Regions from separate parts of the Marinobacter sp. 1-3A genome, predicted to be linked through region 3. Evidence: predicted binding sites of a transcription regulator. Region 3 holds the regulator's gene; each other region holds the start of a gene.
The links. Region 3 encodes FliA, which starts transcription of late flagellar genes. Its sites were predicted from a motif close to CTAAAGTTTNNNNNNNNNNNGCCGNTAA; they were not measured.
Positions count from the first base shown of each region.

Region 1: FE848_RS18905 (methyl-accepting chemotaxis protein) is a predicted target of FliA. The motif match lies at 3,749-3,776, and genes of this name have one in related genera.
Region 2: FE848_RS08240 (methyl-accepting chemotaxis protein) is a predicted target of FliA. The motif match lies at 1,923-1,950, and genes of this name have one in related genera.
Region 4: FE848_RS13580 (methyl-accepting chemotaxis protein) is a predicted target of FliA. The motif match lies at 3,216-3,243, and genes of this name have one in related genera.

Region 1 covers NZ_VCGZ01000009.1:61,987-67,481, forward strand. The annotation lists gene FE848_RS14090 (DUF1631 domain-containing protein) at 1-2,112, shown strand, start outside; gene ampD (1,6-anhydro-N-acetylmuramyl-L-alanine amidase AmpD) at 2,185-2,811, shown strand; gene FE848_RS14100 (histidine kinase) at 2,837-3,724, shown strand; gene FE848_RS18905 (methyl-accepting chemotaxis protein) at 3,827-5,495, shown strand, end outside.
Region 2 covers NZ_VCGZ01000004.1:220,097-225,591, forward strand. The annotation lists gene uvrD (DNA helicase II) at 1-1,808, opposite strand, end outside; gene FE848_RS08240 (methyl-accepting chemotaxis protein) at 2,049-3,662, shown strand; gene FE848_RS08245 (hypothetical protein) at 3,696-4,853, shown strand; gene FE848_RS08250 (phosphate ABC transporter substrate-binding protein) at 4,865-5,278, shown strand; gene FE848_RS08255 (NAD-dependent succinate-semialdehyde dehydrogenase) at 5,347-5,495, opposite strand, start outside.
Region 3 covers NZ_VCGZ01000001.1:566,037-571,531, forward strand. The annotation lists gene cheY (chemotaxis response regulator CheY) at 16-399, opposite strand; gene FE848_RS02530 (RNA polymerase sigma factor FliA) at 562-1,305, opposite strand; gene FE848_RS02535 (MinD/ParA family protein) at 1,337-2,149, opposite strand; gene flhF (flagellar biosynthesis protein FlhF) at 2,222-3,538, opposite strand; gene flhA (flagellar biosynthesis protein FlhA) at 3,599-5,495, opposite strand, start outside.
Region 4 covers NZ_VCGZ01000008.1:139,871-145,365, forward strand. The annotation lists gene FE848_RS13560 (DNA topoisomerase 3) at 1-1,231, opposite strand, end outside; gene FE848_RS13565 (BolA family protein) at 1,420-1,746, shown strand; gene FE848_RS13570 (L-threonylcarbamoyladenylate synthase) at 1,789-2,412, shown strand; gene FE848_RS13575 (hypothetical protein) at 2,416-3,081, opposite strand; gene FE848_RS13580 (methyl-accepting chemotaxis protein) at 3,309-4,931, shown strand; gene rnk (nucleoside diphosphate kinase regulator) at 4,977-5,360, opposite strand.

The DNA.
Region 1 (5,495 bases), on a different contig from region 3:
ACGGTCTATTTTGATGCCATGCGCGAATTGCGGCTGCGCCGCAAAGCCATGGTTGTTTCAATGCTGCAGTACGTCAGTCAGGCTTTTAATGATATTGGCAAATTCCGGCCCCGACAGACCGCAAGTGCGCTGGACGAAGTTGACCGGGATTCCCTGAGCCTTCTGGAACACTCAGATCTGGAGCAACAGGTAGCGATTGATAACCTGATCAATAAGCTACGAAATCAATATCAGGCCCCCATCCAGCTTTTGTCTTTGCGGGTGAACCATCTGGTGACGGGAGTAGATCTCTCCGGCAGTCAGATGCCTCTCAGTCCCGAGGTGCTCTGTGGCGGTATTGCGGAGGCTTGTGCTGATCTCGATATCGACATCCGTGCAAAGCTTATTGTTCTCAAGCTGTTTGATCGCCTGCTGGCAGATACGCTTGGCGATTTTTATCAGGAAGCGAACCGCACGCTGGTTTCAGAAGGTGTTCTTCCAGACGTTAAACGTCCACCAGCCCGTTCAGCTGGAGCCAGGTCTGCGACCTCTGCCCCGGTGCCGCCAAGCTCAGTGCAGCAAGGCGCGAGCGCAGGATCGGGTGAAGTCAGCGGCGGCCAGTATTACAGTCATGACCAGATCCAGGGCGGTTCTTCCTATGCAACGTTTTCCGAATTGAGCGCGCTCCTGCATCAGCGAGGTGCATCCCAGACTATGTTTGAGCCGGACAGGGCTGATGAGGCCTACCTGGATACTGATGGCTTGTTGGCTCGCCTCAGCGAGGCGCAGACATCTTTCAGCCAGTGGGAAGGTGGTGAAGTTGCCTCTCTCGATCAGCGGCTTCAGCCGGTGCTCCGGGCGGCTAATGGTCAAAAAGCAAGCATCGGGCAGGTAGACAATGATGTCATCAACCTGGTCTCCATGTTGTTTGATTTCATCCTGGAAGACAGGCAATTGCACCCGGTTATGAAAGCGCTTATCGGGCGTTTGCAGATTCCTGTTCTGAAAGTTGCCCTCAGCGACAAGAACTTTTTTAACCGTGGCGGCCACCCGGTAAGGAAGTTGTTGAACGAGCTGGCACTATCCGCCATTGGCTGGACTGAAAAGCGGGCCGGTCAACGCGACCCCCTGCACGAAAAGATCGAGGCAGTTGTGGATCGGGTGTTGAGTGAGTTCACTAACAATGTGTCACTCTTTGAAGAGCTATTAAAGGATTTTTGCCACTTTACGGACCTTGATCGCCGCCGCCGGGAATTGGTAGAACAACGTTTGCGCGATGCCGAGGAGGGCAGGGCGCGGCAGGAGCAGGCGTCCCAGGTTGCTGATGCGCTGATTGCAGGGCATACAGCAGGCAGGGATATTCCTGAGCCTGTGCTCGAAATGCTCACGGAAGCATGGACAAAATACCTGCAGTGGGTGGTATTGCGGGTAGGAGAAGAAAGCGAGCGCTGGGCAGATGCAAAAGAGCTGACTGGTCACCTTGTTTGGAGTGTGGATCCTCAACCGGTTGAAAGCTCTACCCGAAGCGACCTGCTTCGCGCAATCCCGGCTATTGTGGATGACTTCCGCATGGCGCTTCAGGAAATTTCCTGGGATCCATTTGCAACAGATACCGCAGTTAGGGATCTCGAACTGGCTCACGTGGATGTGTTTCAGCGACTGGCAACGGCCCCCTTGCGGGCCGCACCTGTGGTGGAAGACGAAGAGCCGTTTGTTGAAGCTTTTGTGGCACCCGAAGCCGGGACTGGACTGTCTGACACCGGAGCACAGGCTGAAACGAACGAGCAGCAACAACATGTGCTGTCAGAACTCGTGATTGAAGCGCCTGCACAGCAGGCAGTGGAAGAGGTTGCGGCTGAGTGGTTGAACCGGGCTGACAGTCTTCGTGTTGGCGCCTGGGTTGAGCTGACCCGCGACGAGACCAAGCTTCGCTGTAAGTTGGCGGCTGTTATCAGGGCCACGGGTAAGTATATATTTGTTAATCGCAGCGGTGCCAAGGTGGCGGAGTATCATCGCCAGGAGCTGGCCTCTGCAATGGCGGCAGGTACTGTGTGTATGCTTGATGATGGGCTTATCTTTGACAGAGCACTGGAATCCATCATCGACAACCTGCGCAATACCCGCAAAGATTGATCCGTGGTAACAGGTGTTACTTTGTGATTCAATCAGATCACAGTGTAATGCTCTGATAATAATGGATTCATCTTGCCCCATTCAGCCTGCGATCATGTTAGTACGACCATTTGCAGCGAAAACATAGAGACGCTTCGCGAAACCGGGCGTCTTGAATCTGCTCGCTGGTGCCCTTCGCCGAACTACGGCCCTCGCCCGGAAGGCACCACCATAAGCCTTCTGGTAGTGCACAATATCAGCTTGCCGCCCGGCGAGTTTGGTGGCACCTATATTGAAGACTTCTTCACCAATTGCCTGGATCCGGATTTGCATCCCTACTTCGCAACAATTGCCGGGATGCGCGTGTCAGCTCACGCACTGATTCGCAGGGATGGCAGCCTGGTTCAGTTTGTCAGCCTGTTGGAAAGAGCCTGGCACGCGGGGCGATCTTGCTTTGAGGGTGTAGAAGAGTGCAACGACTTCTCTATTGGAATTGAGCTTGAAGGCGCAGACGACATTCCTTACACGGCTGAGCAGTATCGGGCGTTGGCAGAAATCTCGGTAGTGATCGGTTCTGCCTGGCCCGATATAACCAACAACCGCATTACTGGCCACAGTGATATTGCGCCCGGTCGCAAGACAGACCCTGGGCCTGCATTTGACTGGCAACACTTTCAGGCGTCTCTGCATGCAGTTCAGACTGGACAAAAACAGTGCTGAACTGTCTCCCAAAGGAGCTGTTTAGATGATTCTGGTGGTATTTCTCATTGCCTACCTGGTTCGCAGGCGGCTTGATAGCCTGAATGCGATATCCGGGGATGAACTCTGGCGGCGCTGGTTTCGCCAGGGCACCGTTGTTAAAGCAGGACGCGAATCAAGTATTGGGGCTGGCCTTTTTTTGATCGTCGTACCAGCACTGCTCGCTGCCTTGGGCATATATGCACTGGGGCTATACGGCTGGCGGCTTGCTGCCTACCCGCTGGAAATTCTGGTGCTTGTGCTACTTATGGGGTCGCCTGGCTGGCGGCAAGTGCTTGAGCCTTATGCGGAAGCTTGGCGGAAGGGCGACATGCAGGCTGCCTGGCACTTTATACAGGAGCGGCTGCCTGCGAACGAGCGGGGCGCTGCCGCATCACCAGAAATCATGCACCTTGCCTTATCCAAAGCACTGATGCTGGCAGTTTTTCAGCGTTTCTTCCTAATTGCATTCTGGTATGTGGTGGGAGGCATAGGCCTGGCAATTTTTGTGCGGGGATTAGTCGCACTGTCTGAGCAGTGGCCGCAGGCAGGCGCCAGGCCATGGTATACCAAAGCATGTGAATGGTTTAGCTGGGTGCCGGTAAGAATGCTGTCAATAACTTTTGGGATTGCCGGTGACTTGTCGGGCTGGCTGCGTGAATCCAGAGCTGCGATGGCGGGTGTCACGAAAAAGGCGTCAGAGGTGCTCATGATTTCCGCCAATGGGTCGTTAACCGGGTATGCGCTTGATCCAGCCCGCTTTTCCCGGATTCACCAGGATGAGTGGGCCAGCTTTGGTGGCCGCAGTTTGAGTGCGGTGAGGGACCTGCTCAGCCGGAGTATGCTGGTCTGGATTTGCGCACTTGCTTTGCTCGTAATCGCAGGCGTTGTCTGAAACCTGGTTGGATAATAAAAATTACTTAAGTTTCCCCCTGTTTGGGCGATAATAAGAACAGAACATGCATTCATTTGTTTGCATTTCAAAGAGAGGGTCGATGTGAAGCAACTCATTAATCCCGCAGTAGCACTGATGAACCGGTTGCCGATGCTGTACAAGTTCAGCCTGATCAGCATCCTGTTCCTCCTCCCGATTGGTGGGTTGTCCTGGCTTGTGATGACAGAACTCAACCGCTCGGTCGCGACCATGACCCGGGGTGTAGAGGGTCTTGAACAGCTGCGCCAGATCGATCGCCTTGTAGACGCGTCTATTGATTATCGGGATTATCGGGCGCCAGCAGTAGCCAAAGATGAAGCTAGTCTCAAAGCTCTTTCCGACAAGATCGCCAGCGAAATAGGCTCTATTCTTGATAGCCTGACTGCAGAGCCGCGTTCTTTTGATACCTCCGGGGCGTGGGCCGACCAGGTAGAGGCGCTAAAAGCGGAGTGGCAGAGCATTCGTGGGGATGATAACTATCAGACCAACTTTGATCCCCAGTTTAAATATTTTCAGGAATTTGTTCAGAAAGCGCTTGCACTGATTCCCGCCACGATAGAAACGTCAGGCTTGGGCCAAGGCGCCTCGAGGGAAAACCTGCTCATTCTTGGTCTTATCCGTGAAACTCTTCCAGATGCCCGCAGCGAATTGGGGCGGGCACGTTCCTATGGCCTGTTCGCTCTTGTTGACGGTCAGTTAGGTTATGCCCTCAGCGAAAATCTGAATGAAATATATGATGCGCTGACTAATCGTAGTTCACTGCTTTCGCCTGCCTTGACCCTCGCGGCAGATGCGTCGCCGGCGTTTGCCGCCTCGGCGGGAACTGCATTGAAAGATGTTGATGAAAGTCTTTTGAACGCACGTGAGTTGCTTGAAGTTAATATTATTGCGCCAATGCGGCTGGAGATGGCATGGCCAGATTATGATTCGCGCATTTCTGCGAAGCTGGGGAGCTATGTTGAGCTAAAAGATGCAGCGTTTGATGTGGTCGATGCCAATCTGGGAGCCAGGCTGGAGCAAGAGCTAAGCCAGCGTCGCCTCATAGTAGTCGCGCTGATTGTTGTTTTGCTTTTTGTTGTATATCTCTATGTTGGCTTCTTCATGTCTGTGCGCACTGCCATCAATCGCTTTAGTGAAGCAGCGCGCAAGGTTGCTGCTGGCGACATGACGACCCGGATTTCCCTTGATAATCGCGATGAGCTTGGTGAGTTGACGGGTGAGTTCAACAATATGACGGATCGTATGGCTGAACTGATACGCTCTGTAGGCCAGACAACACAGGAAGTTGATCAGCAGGCCACGCGAGTGAAGGACACGGCTGCCGCTAACAGCGAAGCAGTAACGCATCAGATGGCCGAGAGTGGCCAGATTAATGAGGCTATGAGCCAGATGGTCGAGGCGGTGAGTGAGGTTACTGAAAGCGCCCACCGGGTTGCAGACAGCGCCACCGCTGCAGAGCAAGATACGGAAACTGGCCGCGGCGTTGTTTCCGATACCGTTGAAACCATCAACCGTCTTGCGACCGAGATTTCTGGCGCTGTAGATGTGATCAACCGGGTGAGTGAAGACAGCAACAACATCAGTCAGGTTTTGGTTGAAATCAAAGCCATCGCTGAGCAGACCAACCTTTTAGCCTTGAACGCTGCCATTGAAGCAGCCCGTGCGGGTGAGCAGGGGCGTGGGTTTGCGGTGGTTGCAGATGAGGTGCGCTCGCTGTCCCAGCGCACTCATA
Region 2 (5,495 bases), on a different contig from region 3:
CGGGTGATGCCCACATAGGCCAGCCGCCGCTCTTCCTCCATGCGCCCCGGCTCTTCCAGAGACATGCTGTGAGGGAACAAACCCTCTTCAACACCGGCAAGGAATACCAACGGGAATTCCAAGCCTTTTGCAGAGTGCAAAGTCATGAGCTGCACACTGTCTTCGTGATCTTCCGCCTGAGATTCGCCAGCATCCAGAGCTGCCTGAGCAATAAACTCCGAGAGCGGGTCCACACCCTCTTCCACATCAAAATCTGCAAGGGCGTTAACCAGCTCTTCCAGGTTCTCCACCCGGGCCTGAGCCTTCTCGCCTTTTTCACTGGCGTGGTAGTCCTTCAGGCCGCTGGCTTCGATAGTCTGCTTCATAAGCCCATGAAGCGACGCGCCTTCAGCCATCGCAGACAGCTCTTCTATAATATCGAGGAACGCCTGCAGCCCGGTTTTGGCCCGGCCTTTTACCTGCCCGGCCTCCAGCAATCGTTCGGCGGACTCCCACAGAGAAATACTCTGGCTGGTTGCGTACTCCCTCAGCTCGGCCAGACTTTTGGCGCCTATGCCGCGAGTGGGCAAGTTCACCACGCGCTCAAAAGCCGCATCATCACGGCGATAATGCACCAAGCGCAGATAAGCCAAGGCGTTGCGGATTTCCTGGCGATCATAAAAGCGCAGGCCGCCATATACGCGGTAAGGTATGCCCTGGCGCATCAGGGATTCTTCCAGCACCCGGGATTGGGCGTTGGAGCGGTACAAGATGGCGGATTCGCTACGCAGGTTGCCTTCATTGACCCAGCTGGAGATGCTATCGGCGATATAGTTGGCTTCGTCCTGCTCGTTGAATGCTGCGTACAGACTGATGGGCTCACCTTCCACGCCATCTGTCCAAAGCTCTTTACCGAGCCTGCCCTGGTTGTTGGCAATTACGGCGTTAGCGGCTTTCAGAATCAATTGAGTGGAACGGTAGTTCTGTTCCAGCCGCACCAGCCGGGAATTCGGGAAATCCCTCTGGTACTGCTGGATATTCTCTATTTTTGCGCCACGCCAGCCGTAAATGGACTGGTCGTCATCGCCCACCACAGTCAGTGGTACACGATTACCCGCAAGAACCTGCAGCCAGGCGTACTGAATTGTGTTGGTGTCCTGAAACTCGTCCACCAGAATATGCTGAAAGCGCTGTTGATAATGGGCCAGTATTTCCGGCCGGTGCAGCCAGAGTTCATGGGAGCGAAGCAATAGCTCGCCAAAATCCACAAGTCCACTCTGCTGGCACAGTTCTTCGTAGCGGCGGTATACCTTCACCATGGTGGAGGTGAAATGGTCTCCCGGATTTTCCTGAATGTGGTCGGCCCGCAAACCTTCGTCTTTCTGGCTGCTGATAAACCATTGAGCCTGCTTGGGTGGAAACTGACTTTCATCAATCTGGGCTTCCCGCATTACCCGTTTGACCATGCGCAGCTGATCATCGCTGTCCAGTACCTGGAAGTTCTCCGGCAGCCCGGCATCCTTCGAATGCGCCCTTAACAGCCGGTGAGCAATACCGTGGAAGGTGCCAAACCAAAGGCCCCGAGACGGAATATTCATCATCTCCTCGATGCGGCAACGCATCTCTTTGGCAGCTTTGTTGGTAAAGGTGACCGCCAGAATCCCCGTAGGCGGAACCCGATCCACCTGCATCAACCACGCAATCCTGTGCACCAGCACCCGGGTCTTGCCACTGCCGGCACCCGCCAGCACCAGCAAGTGGTCATTCTGTGCCGTAACTGCCTCACGCTGGGCATCATTCAGGGAATCTATAATGTGGGAGACATCCATGGGGAAATCACTGTAGTCCGGAGAATGGGGAATTCTGGCCGAAGATTATAACAAGTCGTGACCGAGCCTGCCCCGATCCCGATCGATGGCTTAACATTTTAGACTCGCCTTACTATAAAGTTACTGCAAAATCAGCCGACAACAGAACATAACAGCACGAAACACAATCACCATTTCGCCTACTAATAGCAACCTATATGCTGATTCCGCCACATTGGGTTGTTCCGTCAGGAAAAGACTATGCTGTCATCACTTAAAATCTCACAAAAGCTTGGCTTACTGGTCAGCATTGCCATCCTCGCATTTGTCATCAGTCAGGGCTTCGCGTTTATAACAGAACGCTCCAACTCTGAACGCCTGAGCGAGGTAAAAGATCGCCTTTATCCGACGCTGGAACTGACCACTATTAATGAAGGCCAGCTAAAGCTGATGGAGCAACAAATCAGTGGTGCGGTTACCACGGGGGACGACCAGCAGCTGGAAGCAACCCAGGCCTACCGAGACACCATTGCGACCAACCTGGAAAAAATTGCGGAATTGAGCCCCGCCCAAGCCAGCAATATTCAAAAGCTGAGCCGGGACCTCGACAACTACTACGACAACGCGTCCCGCCTTGCCACCTCCATTATCGACGGCACAGCGGACTTCACACGCATTGGCGACGACGCAGCCCGTAACGCAGCCCGTCTGGAGCAACTGCAGGCTGGCCTGAACGCCATGCTTGAAAACAATCGTGCACGGTTCCAGGGCGCCATTTCGGAAACCGCTGAAGCCTCAACAAATGCCCAAACTCTGGCGCTGATTATTCTTGTCACTACCGTTGTAGTGCTGATCGCAATAAGCCTGGTGATCGGTCGTTCCATCTCCACCAGCCTTACCCAGATTATCGACTCCCTGAAGAACATGGCCTCTGGCGAAGGCGACCTGACTCGTCGCCTGAACTATGAAGGCCGGGATGAACTCCGGGAACTGGTTAATCAATTCAACCTGTTCGTTGCCAAGCTGCATAAATCATTTGCCACTATCAGCGATGACGTGAATGGACTGAACACAGCAACAGGCCACCTGACCGATGCCAGCCGGGCCAACCTTGAGCGCATCAGCAGCCAGGCACAGGCAATTTCTTCTACCCGTAACTCTGTGGATGAACTGGTAAAAAGTGTTGAAGAAGTAGCAGGTTTTGCTTCCAGCGCCTCGGACCAGACCCAGGACGCAGCGCGCTTCGCCCAATCGGGCCAGGAAAAAGTACAGAAAAATGTGGCCACCATCCGCGAGTTGGTCAGCGACATTGAGAATACCGCTGGTCTGGTGAATCAGTTCGACGAGTTCTCTGCCCGGGTCGGGGGTTTGCTGGACACCATTCAAACCGTTGCAGAACAAACCAACCTGCTGGCTCTGAACGCCGCGATTGAGGCAGCGCGTGCCGGCGAACATGGCCGCGGCTTTGCAGTGGTTGCTGACGAGGTGCGTGGGCTTGCAGTACGTACCCACAAAGCAACGGAAGAAATTCAGGGTGTAATTTCAGAGCTCTCCAAGCTGTCGTCTTCAGCGGTTACCTCCATGAAAGCCAGTGTAAATAAAGCCCATGAGGGCGTGGAAGCGACCACTGAATCCGGTGAGATTTTGTCCCGCATTCTGCAAAACGTGCAGCAGATCAGTGAGCTGAATGAACAGATTGCTGCTGCCACCTACGAACAAAGCACGACATTTAACGAAGTAACCACTTACATGACGGACATGCACCGGAATGCCGAGGCAGTCATGGAAAGCACCGATGAGCTGGATAACGTCAGTCGCGATATTCAGAGCGTCAGCAACGGCCTGCAAACCGTTGCCAGCCAGTTCCGCGTGTAAATTAACCACAAAAGACGTACGGACCAATTCCTTATGAAGAAATTTCTACATTTCGCACCGCTGGCTCTGGCCATTGCTGCGGGCTCCGTTTCGGCCCAAAGCACAGAAGACACATTGGCGCGCATGCAACAGCAGCTGGACTCCATGCAACAGCAGGTGAATACCGCCAAGAATGACCGTGTTCGTTTCAACGGTTTCTTCAGCACCGGTGTGGCAAAATCCAGCAACGATGCGGGATTTGACGGTATAACCGAAAAGACCAGCGTGGCAGATCTGAGCCTGTTCGCTCTGCAAGGAACGTTTGACGTTTCTGACAAGAGCCAGGCAGTTTTCCAGCTGGTAGGGCGCGGCGCAGAGGACTGGGACCCCGTAGTTGAGTGGGCCTACCTGAGCTACCGCCCCATAAACAACCTGCAGCTCCGTGCAGGTAAAATGCGCCTGCCGCTGTTCATGTATTCCGACTCCCTGGAAGTGGGCTACTCCCAGCCTTGGGCTCGGCCACCACAAAGCGTTTACGGCCCAATTTCTATAAAAAGCTATGTAGGGGCAGATGCAACCTACACAATGAATCTGGACAACTCAGCCGTTACAGGCCAGCTCTTCACCGGATTCACCGATGAAGAAGGAACCACTGGGCCTTCAGAATTGAGGAACGTTTTCGGCACCACTCTCTCGTGGACTGACTATGTCTGGACTGCAAGAGCGATTGTCGGAACAGCTCAGGTCAACATTGATATTGACCTTAACCAGGATGGCGTACATGAGTATGCCCTTTCAGATGGTGAACGAGCCTTGTTCCTGGGCTTAGGCCTGGGCTATGACGATGGCATCTGGCAGGTTATCTCGGAAGTAACGCGGGCAAAAATCGACGGAGAATTTGCAGATACAGACTCTGCATACGTTTCCGTGGGTCGTCGGTTTGGCAGCGTAACCCCCTACGCGGTAATTGGCTGGATCGAAAGTACGGATAACGACGACCGCACCTTTCTCGGACCAGCTTTGAACACCCGGAGAGACGAATACAGTATTGGTGCACGCTGGGACATCACACCAGGTGTTGCAATCAAAGGGGACGTTACTCACGTAACCGGCTTTGAGAATGCTGCAGGAGGACTGGATGCTGCTTACGTTCTGCCAGCTGGCAAAAACAGCACCAACGTCTACACCCTGAAACTCGACTCGGCGTTTTAACGGAGGCCCCTATGAAAAAGCTAAGCCTGATGTTTGCGGCCAGCTTGCTGGTTAGCCCCCTTGCTCTGGCCGATGTTGTAGTGATCGGCCACAGTGCTGGCCCAGACAGCATCACCGAAAATCAAGTGCGCGATCTGTACCTTAATCGCAGTAATGAACTGCCCGACGGACAGAAAGCCACAACATTTGAAATGGCCAGTGGCGACGCGGTGCGCGCTCAGTTCCACGACAAGATCACCGGGCGCAACGATGCCCAGCTCAAGGCCTTCTGGTCCAAGCAGGTGTTTACCGGCCGTGGCCAACCGCCCGCCGAAGTAAACAATGCCGCAGCAATGAAAGCGCGGGTTTCATCGACGCCAGGCAGCATCGGCTACATTGATGAAGCCGATGTAGACAGTTCTGTTAAGGTTATATTTACACCTTAAACAGTTGCCGAAAACACAGAAGGCGAGCCATTGGCTCGCCTTCTGTGTTTAAAAGGACTGCCCAGAGATCAGAACCCCCTCGGTATCGTTTGCGCTTCGACAAACTCGAACAACCCCTCAAGCCCGCCTTCGCGGCCGATTCCAGATGCCTTCATGCCGCCGAATGGCGCCTCAGGCGTAGGCCCTGAACCTGTATTCCAACCCACGTGCCCAAACC
Region 3 (5,495 bases):
CCATCCAATTTCCGGTTACTGAATTCGTTCAAAAATCTTCTCGATTTTTTCTTTTAGAACGGCAGCAGTGAACGGTTTTACTACGTACCCATTCACGCCAGCCTGAGCCGCTGCAACAATCTGGTCGCGCTTGGCTTCGGCGGTAACCATCAAAACAGGAAGGGTTTTCAGGTTTTCATCTGCCCGCACTGCCTTCAACAGATCAAAGCCAGACATTCCCGGCATGTTCCAATCTGTCACAAGGAAGTCGTACTTACCGCTTTTCAACATAGGCAAAGCTGTATTTCCGTCGTCCGCTTCATCGGTGTTGGTGAAGCCAAGATCACGGAGCAGGTTTTTGATGATCCGTCGCATTGTGGAGAAATCATCCACAATGAGAATTTTCATATTTTTGTCCAAAGGGACCTCCAGTTATTAAGACCCGGAATTCGTTTTGACCTTTGCGCTTAAAGTGTAGCAGGCCGCTGATTTAACCATGTATTGTCTGATCTTTATCGCGCTTGTAAAGCATCGGTTACCAAATACTACACTTCATCAGAACCCTGAAGTCTCAAGCCACGCCTAGCTGTGTTCCTCAAGGCGCCACTCGGAAAGTCTTCCACGCAATCTCAACGCGGCCTGACTGTGAATCTGACTGACCCTGCTTTCGCTGACTCCCAAAACAGCGCCAATCTCTTTGAGGTTCAGTTCCTCCGTGTAATACAGGCTCAGTACAAGCTTTTCCCGCTCCGGAAGCAGCTCAATCTCCGCCGCAAGGCTGCTGCGGAAAGAATCAGATGTGAGATCATCCAACGGATTATCCCGGGCCTCTGTTTCTTCTATCGGCAGCTCACCGGATTCATTGAGCTCATCAAGACTAAAAAGCCGTCCGCTGTTAGCATCGGCCAGAGTGGCATGATATTCGGAAAGAGACATATCGAGCTCTTCCGCCACTTCAAAGTCCTGGGCTTCACGGCCCTCCCGGTCTTCTACTTCCTTGATTGCACGGGCAACCCGACGAGCGTTTCGGTGAACAGAGCGCGGCACCCAGTCGCCTTTGCGGATTTCATCCACCATAGACCCTCGGATGCGAATTCCGGCATAGGTTTCAAAGGTTGCGCCCTTGGTTGAACTATAGCGCTGGGCGGCCTCCAGCAACCCGATCATACCCGCCTGCATAAGGTCGTCGAGCTGCACCGAGGCCGGTAGCCGCGCTAAAAGATGAAGTGCGATTTTCTTTACCAGGGGGGCGTGAGTCTCTATGAGGTCCGAGGGACTTTTCACACCAGCCTGATGATAAATTCCCAGGTTTTTCGCCAATGTCATGCATCCGGTTTTATTTTTTACGGGATCCGTTTCAGACTTCGACGAGCCGCTCCACAAAAAATTCCAGGTGTCCGCGGGGTGATGAAGGCAGTGGCCAGCTTTCTACCTTGTCAGCCAGTGCCTTGATCGCAAGCGACGCTTTGGCTCGAGGGTATGCATCCAGCACGGCTTTCTGGCGCTGAACGGCTTTCTTCACAGCTTCGTCGTAAGGCACCATACCCACATATTGTAGTGCCACATCGAGAAATCGTTCGGTTACCCGGGTTATTTTTTCAAACAAATGGCGGCCTTCCTGCTCACTGCTCACCTGATTGGCGAGAATGCGGAAGCGGTTGGTACCGTAATCACGGTTCATCAGTTTAATCAGGGCGTAAGCATCTGTGATGGATGTGGGCTCATCGCACACCACCAGCAACAGCTCTTGCGAGGCCCGCAAAAAGCTCACAACAGACTCGGAAATACCGGCCGCCGTATCGATAATCAGCACATCAATTTGATCGCCCAACTCGCTGAATGCGTTAATCAGGCCGGCATGCTCCATGGGGCTGAGCTGGGTCATGCGCTGGGTTCCGGAAGATGCCGGAACGATTTTAATCCCGCCCGGACCATTTACCAGAACGTCTCTGAGGTCACACTCTCCTGCCAACACGTCCTGCAAGGTACGATTGGCGGTTACCCCGAGCAGCACATCAAGATTCCCCAGGCCAAGATCGGCATCAAGCAGCACAACGCGCCTGCCTTTTTGCGCCAGAGCGATGCCAAGATTAACTGAAATGTTACTCTTGCCGACCCCGCCCTTGCCGCCGGAAACCGCGATCACCTGTACCGGATGTGCTTTGCTCATACTGTTTATAATCTCTCGCCAGGATTAACCGGATATGGTTCATAACCGGATACAACTCAGATTTTCACAGCCTCATGCGATTTCCCGCGGGCGCTCTGTATCAGGCATTTTCTCTGCCGCCGCCTGTTGCTGAAGCATTTTCAGACGCTCGACTCCCAAGCGTACGAGCGGAACGGCTTCAGCATGATGCAGATCCCCCGGGATCTTTTGCCCATCAGTGTAGTAGGCAACCGGCAGCCCGGTTTCCATCACAAAGCCCAAAGATTCGCCCAGAGTCAGGGCTTCGTCAATCTTCGTCATCACGCAGCCTGTAAGACCTGCCATCTTATAGCAATGCCAGACGGATTTCATAATACGCGGCTGGCTGGTTGCCGAAACAACCAGGTGCGTCCGGATGCTGTGATGGCTACGGGCCAATTCTGCCAATTGTTCCTGATAGCCTCTGTCTGTACTGGTTAGCCCAGCCGTATCGATCAGCACCAGGTGCCGGTCTGAGAGCTCATCAAGAATATCATCAAGGGTGTTGCTTTCATCCACCACGCGCACCGGCACATTCAGTATACGACCAAACACGAAAAGCTGTTCATGGGCCGCAACCCGGTACCGGTCTGTCGTGACCAGTGCAATAGAATCGGCGCCGTGTTTCAACACATATCGCGCTGCCAGTTTGCCGATGGTGGTAGTCTTGCCCGAACCTGTAGGGCCAACCAGTGCATATACACCCCCTTCATCAAGCCACTCCTGATTGGGAGTACGCACGCCCGCAACAAGCATTTTCAGGGACTGTTTCCAACCATCTTCCAGCTTGCCACCTTTATGGCGGCGGGAGAGCGAGCTCGCCAGATCATTACCAAGACCAAATTCCTGGAGCCGCTCTGCAAGACGCTGCTGGACCGCGTTGATGCCGGGCTTCTCCGGCTCACCACGCTGGCCACTCATCAGATCCCGCAAGGAGTTTATTTCTGCACGCATGCGGGCGAGCTCATCAGAATAATTTTCGTTACCAGCGCTTTGAGAGACTGGCTCTGCAAAATCTTCACTCGCGGCCCGGTGCAACTCTGCAAAGGATGCATCAGCGTAACCCTGCCCCCTTGCAGCTCGGTTTTCACGCACGTCGCGAATACGGGAGCGAGAGCGACTCAGCTCATCCTCCAGCCGACGATGACGTTCTGCCTGCATCTCTGCAAGGCGGGCTCCGTTAGTGGCCTCACTGGCCTCTGCGCCCAAGCTCTGGCGCGCCATATTTTCGTCGTAGTCCAACGCGGTTACGATCTCAATGCCGCCGTCTACACGGCGATTGGAAAGGATGACAGCATCTGGCCCCATCTGCTCACTGACCTGCTTCAGAGCTTCAGCCATGCTTTTGGCAAAAAAACGTTTAACTTTCATGATATTGCATCCTCCAACGGCCACGCGTTATCTGCGTTACCCGTGCTTTCATCCGCCAGCTTATTGGCCCACGGACGCCACGATCGTAATCTGTTTGTTATCGGGTATTTCCTGGTAGGAGAGCACATGCAGCCGCTCCACACCGTAACTGGCAAACTTGGCGAGCACCGGCCGCAAGGGCCCGGATACCAGCAGGATGGCCGGCTTACCCAGCATTTCCTGACGCTGCACGCTGTCTTGCAATGAGCGCTGCAGCTTCTCCACCATATTCGGCTCCAGAACCATGCCTATATCTTCCAGTCCGCCAGATTGTTGACTCTGCTGAACAGACTTAAGCAACAACTGTTCCAAATCGGGATCCAGGGTAATAACCGGTATTTCTGAATCGTTACCGCAGATACTCTGGATAATCATCCTGCGCAGAGACTGACGCGCTACCGTGGTCAGCAACTTGGGGTCCTGGCTCTTCGGATGCACGTTCACCATGGATTCGGCAATGGAGCGCATATCCCGGATGGGGACTTCTTCTTTGAGCAGGTTCTGCAGCACTTTCAGCAGAAGGCTGATAGACACAGTGGTGGGCACCAACTCCTCTGCCAGCTTGGGTGAAGCCTTCTCCAGCTGATCCAGCCACTTCTGCACCTCTTCGTGCCCCAACAGTTCGTGCGCATGCTTTTGCAGAACCTGGTTCAAATGGGTTGCAACAACTGTACTGGCATCCACCACGGTATAGCCTAGCGTCTGCGCCTGGTCTTTCTTCTCAGGCTCAATCCAGCTCGCATCCAGACCAAAGGCAGGATCCTTGCCTTCTATACCTTCGATTTTTCCGAATACCTGCCCCGGATCAATTGCCAGTTCGCGGTCAGGGTGAATTTCCGCCTCCGCGATGGTCACCCCCATCAACGTGATGCGGTACACGTTCGGCATGAGATCCAGGTTGTCGCGAATATGCACGGAGGGCATCAGGAATCCCAAGTCCTGGGACAACTTTTTACGCACGCCTTTTATACGGCTGAGCAACTGACCGCCCTGGGTTCTATCAACCAGTGGGATTAGCCGGTAGCCCACTTCCAGCCCGACAATATCTACTGTGGCTACGTCATCCCAACCCAACTCACGGGTTTCGCCCGGAGCAGGTAGCTGACGCCCCGGATCACCACCCGCATCACCAGCCAGCGGCAAGTCTCGCCCACCAGAGCCTGACACAACACCCGCGCCTCCGCGGCTGGGGAACATGCCTCCTTCTTCCACTGTCTGGCGATCTTTTTTCCAGATATACCAAGCGCTTCCCGCTGCAAGCCCTCCAAGCCCCAGGAAGGCAACGTGGGGCATGCCAGGAATCAAACCAAGCAGTATCAGAATGCCGGCAGCAATCGCCAAGGCTTTTGGCGCACTGAACATCTGCTGAAGAATCTGCCCGCCCATATCCTGGCTGGAGGTAACGCGGGTAACCATAATGGCTGCGGAAGTAGAGAGGAGCAGTGAGGGAATCTGGGCAACCAGGCCATCACCAATGGTGAGCAGTGCATAGCGCTCCATGGCAAGCCCGAAATCGAGGCCGTGCTGGATCATGCCAATCGCGACACCGCCAACTATGTTGATGGCCAGAATCAGCAGACCAGCAACTGCATCACCTTTAACAAACTTGGAGGCACCGTCCATGGAGCCGTAGAAATCCGCCTCCTGGGCAATCTCTTCGCGACGGTGTTTTGCTTCATCCTGGTTAACCAGGCCTGCGTTCAGGTCGGCATCAATGGCCATCTGCTTGCCAGGCATGGCATCCAGAGTGAAGCGTGCGCTCACCTCCGACACCCGGCCGGCACCCTTGGTTACCACCAGGAAGTTGATGATCATCAGAATGGCGAACACCACGAGTCCAACCGCGTAGTTGCCACCGATCAGAACCGCCCCGAAGGATTCAATAACCTTACCTGCGGCATCGCCGCCTTCATGCCCT
Region 4 (5,495 bases), on a different contig from region 3:
TCAAGCCGTATACCTTCTGTTCAGTGTCACTGAGCTTTCCGTTGGGCGCGGTTCTGCTGGTGGGAATGATGGCGTGGTGGGCATCCACTTTTTTGTCGTTCCACGCGGCTGTTCTGCGGCTGAAGTCTGCTTTGCTGCAGGCATCGGCAAGGTCGGGGGAGACTCGGGCAATGGCACCGGTGACTTGCTCACGCTGGGCAAAATGGCCTTCTGGCAGGTAACGGGAGTCTGATCGGGGGTAGGTGATCAGTTGGTGGCGCTCGTAAAGATTCTGTGCCGTGTCCAGTACGTCCTTTGCTCCCATGCGGAACAGGCGTCCCGCCTCAATTTGCAGAGCCGAGAGAGATAAGGGTAAGGGCGGCGCTTCCGAGCGGCCGCGAAAGCGAGAGTCCAGTACTGTGCCGGGCCGGTTGTGAATGCTGGCAGCAATCTGCTCAGCGGTGGCGCGATCCAATAGGCGGCTTTCTTCGTCCAGATGATCCTGAAACTGTTCGTCCGGAACCCATTTGGCGGTGAAGGGTTGTTGGTCTGCCTCTTCTTCCTGGGCTCTGAAGCGTGCCTCTATGGGGAAGTATGGTTTGGGCTCGAAGTTCTCTATGGTTCTATCACGCTCCACCACCAGACCCAGCACCGGAGTTTGCACCCGGCCTACGGAGTAAACGCCCTTTTGACCTTGCTGCTGGTAGTTCAGCGTATAAAAACGGGTAAGGTTGATGCCGTAGAGCCAATCGGCCCGTTGTCGGGCAAGGGCAGAGTGGGAAAGCCGGCGAAATTCGCGGTTGTCTCTGGGCTGCTGTATGGCCTTGGCGACTGCTGCAGGTGTCAGATCGTTGATGAGTATGCGCTGCACAGGTGCCTGAGTTCCGAAGTAGCGTATTACTTCATCAACCAGCAATTGGCCTTCTCTGTCTGGGTCTCCGGCATGGACGATGGTCTTTGCTTGCCGAATGAGGGATTCCAGTGCGTTGAGTTGATGACGCACGCTGTCTTTTGGGGTTAGCTGCCATTTGTCCGGGAACATGGGGAGGTCGTGCTGGCGCCATGTTTTCCATGCCGGGTTGTAGCTCGCCGGTTCGGCAGGTTCCAACAGGTGACCAATGCACCAGCTTACGGTCGCAGCTTCACTGCCGTTGCCACAGCGGATCCAGCCCTGGCCTTTTTGGTAGGGGCCGGGGAGGGCGGCAGCAATGGCTCTGCCGAGGCTGGGTTTTTCGGCGATGTACAGGAGCATGTTTGGGTATGGTTTTGTCTGGATTTGGAGTGGTGGGGAATGTGGCTGTTTGGTTGTTGGGTGTCAAGGTTCGGGGGCTGCTTGTTCTGTAGTAGACTGTTTGCTCTGGAGGTGGCGGCTGCGGGCGTCGGCTTCAGGCTCAGAGATATCGCCACTACATACAGAGCGAACTGTGGAGTTAAAAAGTAATGAAAATGCAGAATGCAATTGAAGCCAAGTTGAATGAGGCGTTCAACGCCAGCATTCTTCAGGTGGAGAACGAGAGTCACAAGCACAGCGTGCCGCCTAATTCGGAGACGCACTTCAAGGTGACCATGGTGTCGCCGGCCTTTGCGGGGCAGATGAAGGTTAAACGGCATCAGGCTATTTATCAGGTGCTTTCTGAGGAGTTGGAGATGACCGGTGGCGTGCATGCATTGGCGTTGCATCTATACTCTCCTGAGGAGTGGGAGGCAACGGGTCAGGTTGCACCCACGTCACCGAATTGTATGGGTGGTTCCAAGTCTGATGCTTAATCGGCGGCTTCAGATGGCTAAAAAACACAGCGGAGGGCTTTTATGAGTCAGTTTTTTCAGATTCATCCGGAAAACCCGCAAAAGCGGTTGATCAAGCAAGCGGTTGAGATTCTTCGCGCTGGTGGCGTAATTGTTTACCCCACCGACTCCGGGTATGCCCTTGGGTGCCATTTGGGTGAGAAACCGGCAGCAGACAAGATAAAGCGCATTCGAAAGCTGGATGACAAGCATAACTTCACATTAGTGTGCCGGGATCTGTCGGATATCGGTGTGTATGCCAAGGTGGATAATACCCAGTACAGGTTGCTGAAAACCTTCACGCCCGGTCCTTATACCTTTATTTTGGATGCAACGAGTGAGGTGCCAAGGCGCCTGCTGAACCCGAAGCGTCGCACAATTGGTGTGCGGGTTCCTGATAATGCGATTGTCCGGGATCTGTTGGGTGAGCTTGGCGAGCCTATTATGAGCAGCACGCTGATTTTACCGGGTGAGACTGACCCCATGACGGACCCCTACGACATACGGGATACGCTACAGCACGAGCTTGATTTGATTATTGATGGCGGCTTCTGTGGCATGGAGCCAACCACCGTGGTGAACTTTACCGGTGAAGTGCCGGAGGTTACCCGGGTGGGTAAAGGCGATCCGGCACCGTTTGAACAGTAGGGCTTAGGCTCGGGTGTTCAGGTTGAAGGCGTAAGCGCCCCGGTTGGCTGCAACGTTAAATTGGTCAGTCGGAGCGGAGCGGCGCAGGGTGTCGTAGCGGTGTACGAGATCCTGCAAGCCGTTGAATTGCTGGTTTTCGCTGATCAGCGTATCCAGCAGTGAATTATTAACCCCATAGGCTTGGCTGAGTTTCAGGGCGTTGTCCATGAAGTGCAGAGTTGGCTCGTTCACGCTCAGCCGGCTAAAGGCATCCGCAAAGTTTTTGTTAACATTCAAATCCTTCTCGATTCGACTTCGGGTTTCTTCTGCCAGGTTGCCGCCCACCTCAATCCTACCGCTGTCGTTTTTGTTGACGCTTATCGATAGGGATGGGTTCAGGTTATATTCGGCAAGTTTGTGCCGCAGCGTCTCCCTGATGAAGGCAAGATCCTGCCCTACGGTTTGCTTGTAATCCGATAGGGGCAGCTTCCGGGATTTAGGCCTGCCGGCATCAGTCAAAAGCTCTCCCGATGGTGTAAAACGGTCATCCCCCGGCCCTGAGGGTTGCAATGTCTCAGCACTGGCTGTGCCTTTGGCCTTTTGTTCATCGGCCCCGTTTGCAACAGGGCGCTTCTCCAGAGTTTGCTGAAAGCGGGTGCTTGCCTGGATAAGAGATGTCAGCAGTGACATGGCGTGCATTCCTCCACTGGCTCGCACAAGCGCGCCAGAAATTTATCGTCTGTCTCCTGGTATAAGCACATTCCGGGCCAGCCACTGAAAATACGTGCTTCTGATCTGAGTCAGTAAATATTTGACGCATGTCTATAAAGTTAACCGTCCTTTTGCCGTCAACCACATAGAATGTTTGAAAGAGCCAGGTAAAGCCTGGTGTTCATTGTTCTTTTGACTGAGTCGCTATGAAAAACCAATATTCCATTCGTTTTCTGCTGCTCGCTGCCCTGGCAGCTGCGTTTTCACTCATCCTGGTTTTTACCGTGCTCCATAGTGCCAGTGCCCAGCGCGACCACATGGAAGAGTTCAGTCACAAATACGTGGATGGCCTTGCCAAGTCCTATTTTGACGGACTGAACACCATGATGGTGACTGGTACCATCAGCAACCGTGATGTGCTTCGGGACAAGGTGATGGCGCCTGCGGATGTGCTGGATGTGAGGGTGATTCGTAGCGATCAGCTGAACCAGATGTTTGGCACCGGTACCCAGGCAGAGCAGAAACGTGATGCAGACGATAGAAAAGCACTGGACGGCCAGAGAATTGAGCGTTACTCAAGCAATGAAAATGGGCGTGTTTACACGTTAATTGACCCGGTTATTGCTCAATCAGACTATCAAGGTGTGGATTGCCTGGGTTGCCATCAAGCCCAGGAAGGGGATGTGCTGGGTGCGATTCGAGTGGATTATTCTCTCGCTGAAAGCGACGCCAGCTTGCACCAGCAATTGCTTACCAGTGGCGGTATTCAGATCGCCATCTTTGTTGCAGTATTCTTCCTGACCGGGCTGGTTTTGAATCGGCTGGTGTTCTCCCGTTTACGTCGGCTCCAGATGAGTATGGATGAGATTTCCGGAAACTCTGATCTCACGATTGAGCTGGATGTATCGCGCAATGATGAAATTGGGACTGTTTCCCTTGCGTTTAATCGCATGATGGCAAAAATCCGTGAAAGTATGCACACGGTGATGGATAACGCCGAGCAGGTTGAGCGGGCGGCCCGTAGCATTGCGGAAAAGGCCCAAACTACTGGCCGCGAAGTCACGGCTCAAAAAGACAATACAGACCAGGTTGCCAGCGCAACCACTGAAATGGCCGCATCGGCTGTTCAAGTGCGGGAGAATGCCAACCACACAGCTCGAAAGTCGGCGGAAACGGCTGAATCTGCCAATAGCGGTGAACAACTTGCGCGCACAGCAGTAGAGGGTATTGAAACGCTCAACACGGAAGTACAGAGTGGCGCTAAACGAATAGAGGACTTGAACGAACGTACCAGTCAGATGGCGAAGATGTTGGAAGAAATCTCTAATATTGCGGAACAAACCAATCTGCTGGCGCTGAACGCTGCTATTGAGGCTGCCAGAGCGGGTGAGCAGGGGCGTGGGTTCTCAGTGGTTGCAGATGAGGTTCGAGCGCTCGCATCACGCACTCAGGTATCTACAGAGGAAATCCGCAAAACCATAAACTCTCTTCAAAGCGAAGTAACCGAATGTGTGGCTACCATGCGCCATGCCTCTGATATGGCAGGGCATGAGGTAGAAGCCATTCTGAAAGTAGAAACCGAGTTGCAAACCATTGCGTCGGCCGTTCGTGAAATCACTTCACTTAACCAGGAAATGGAAAGCGCAGCGAACGAACAGAGCGATGTGTCTGAAATTATCAATCAGAACGTGATTGAAATCAGCCGCTCGGCCGAGCAGACAGCAACAGATGCTCAGGAAACGGCAGGCATTGCAGGTGATTTGCTGGTAATGGCGGAAGCACTCAGAGAAACCATTGAGCAGTTTCGGTTGGTCAGAAAGGATAGCTAACGGGGCGAGCCTTTCAGGCTGCCCCCGCAAACGATTACCCGGCGATTAGCCCTCTCGGGTAACCCCAATGATTTTGAGGTGGATGTTGTTGCGGCCACGGATTGGCCACTCAATGGAATCACCCACAGCAAGTCCAAGTAGTGCCGAGCCAGCTGGTGCCAGAATAGAAATCTTGCCTTCTCCAGTGCCCACTTCGTGAGGGTAGACCAAAGTCAGCTCCTGCTCCTGGCCGGTATCTGCATTCTGAAAGCGCACTTTTGAATTCATGGTCACTACGTGCGCTGGCATTTCTGCAAGCGGCACAAGCGTGGCGCGGCTCAGTTCATCATCCAGACCTTCTGCCACATCGGAATCACCCTGTTTTTCGATCAGGGTAGTCAAACGGTTGAAATCTTCTTCAGCAACCAATACTGCCGGCATATCAGCCATAGTTATCTCCAAAAAATATAATTAGTAATTCAAAATTTCAGGATTCAGGCGCCGAACCCGGCGTTTTTAAAGCGGATTCAGCGAGAAAAGAGAAAAGCGGGCAACACACCAGCAGTGCCTGCCTGACGGCGGGCG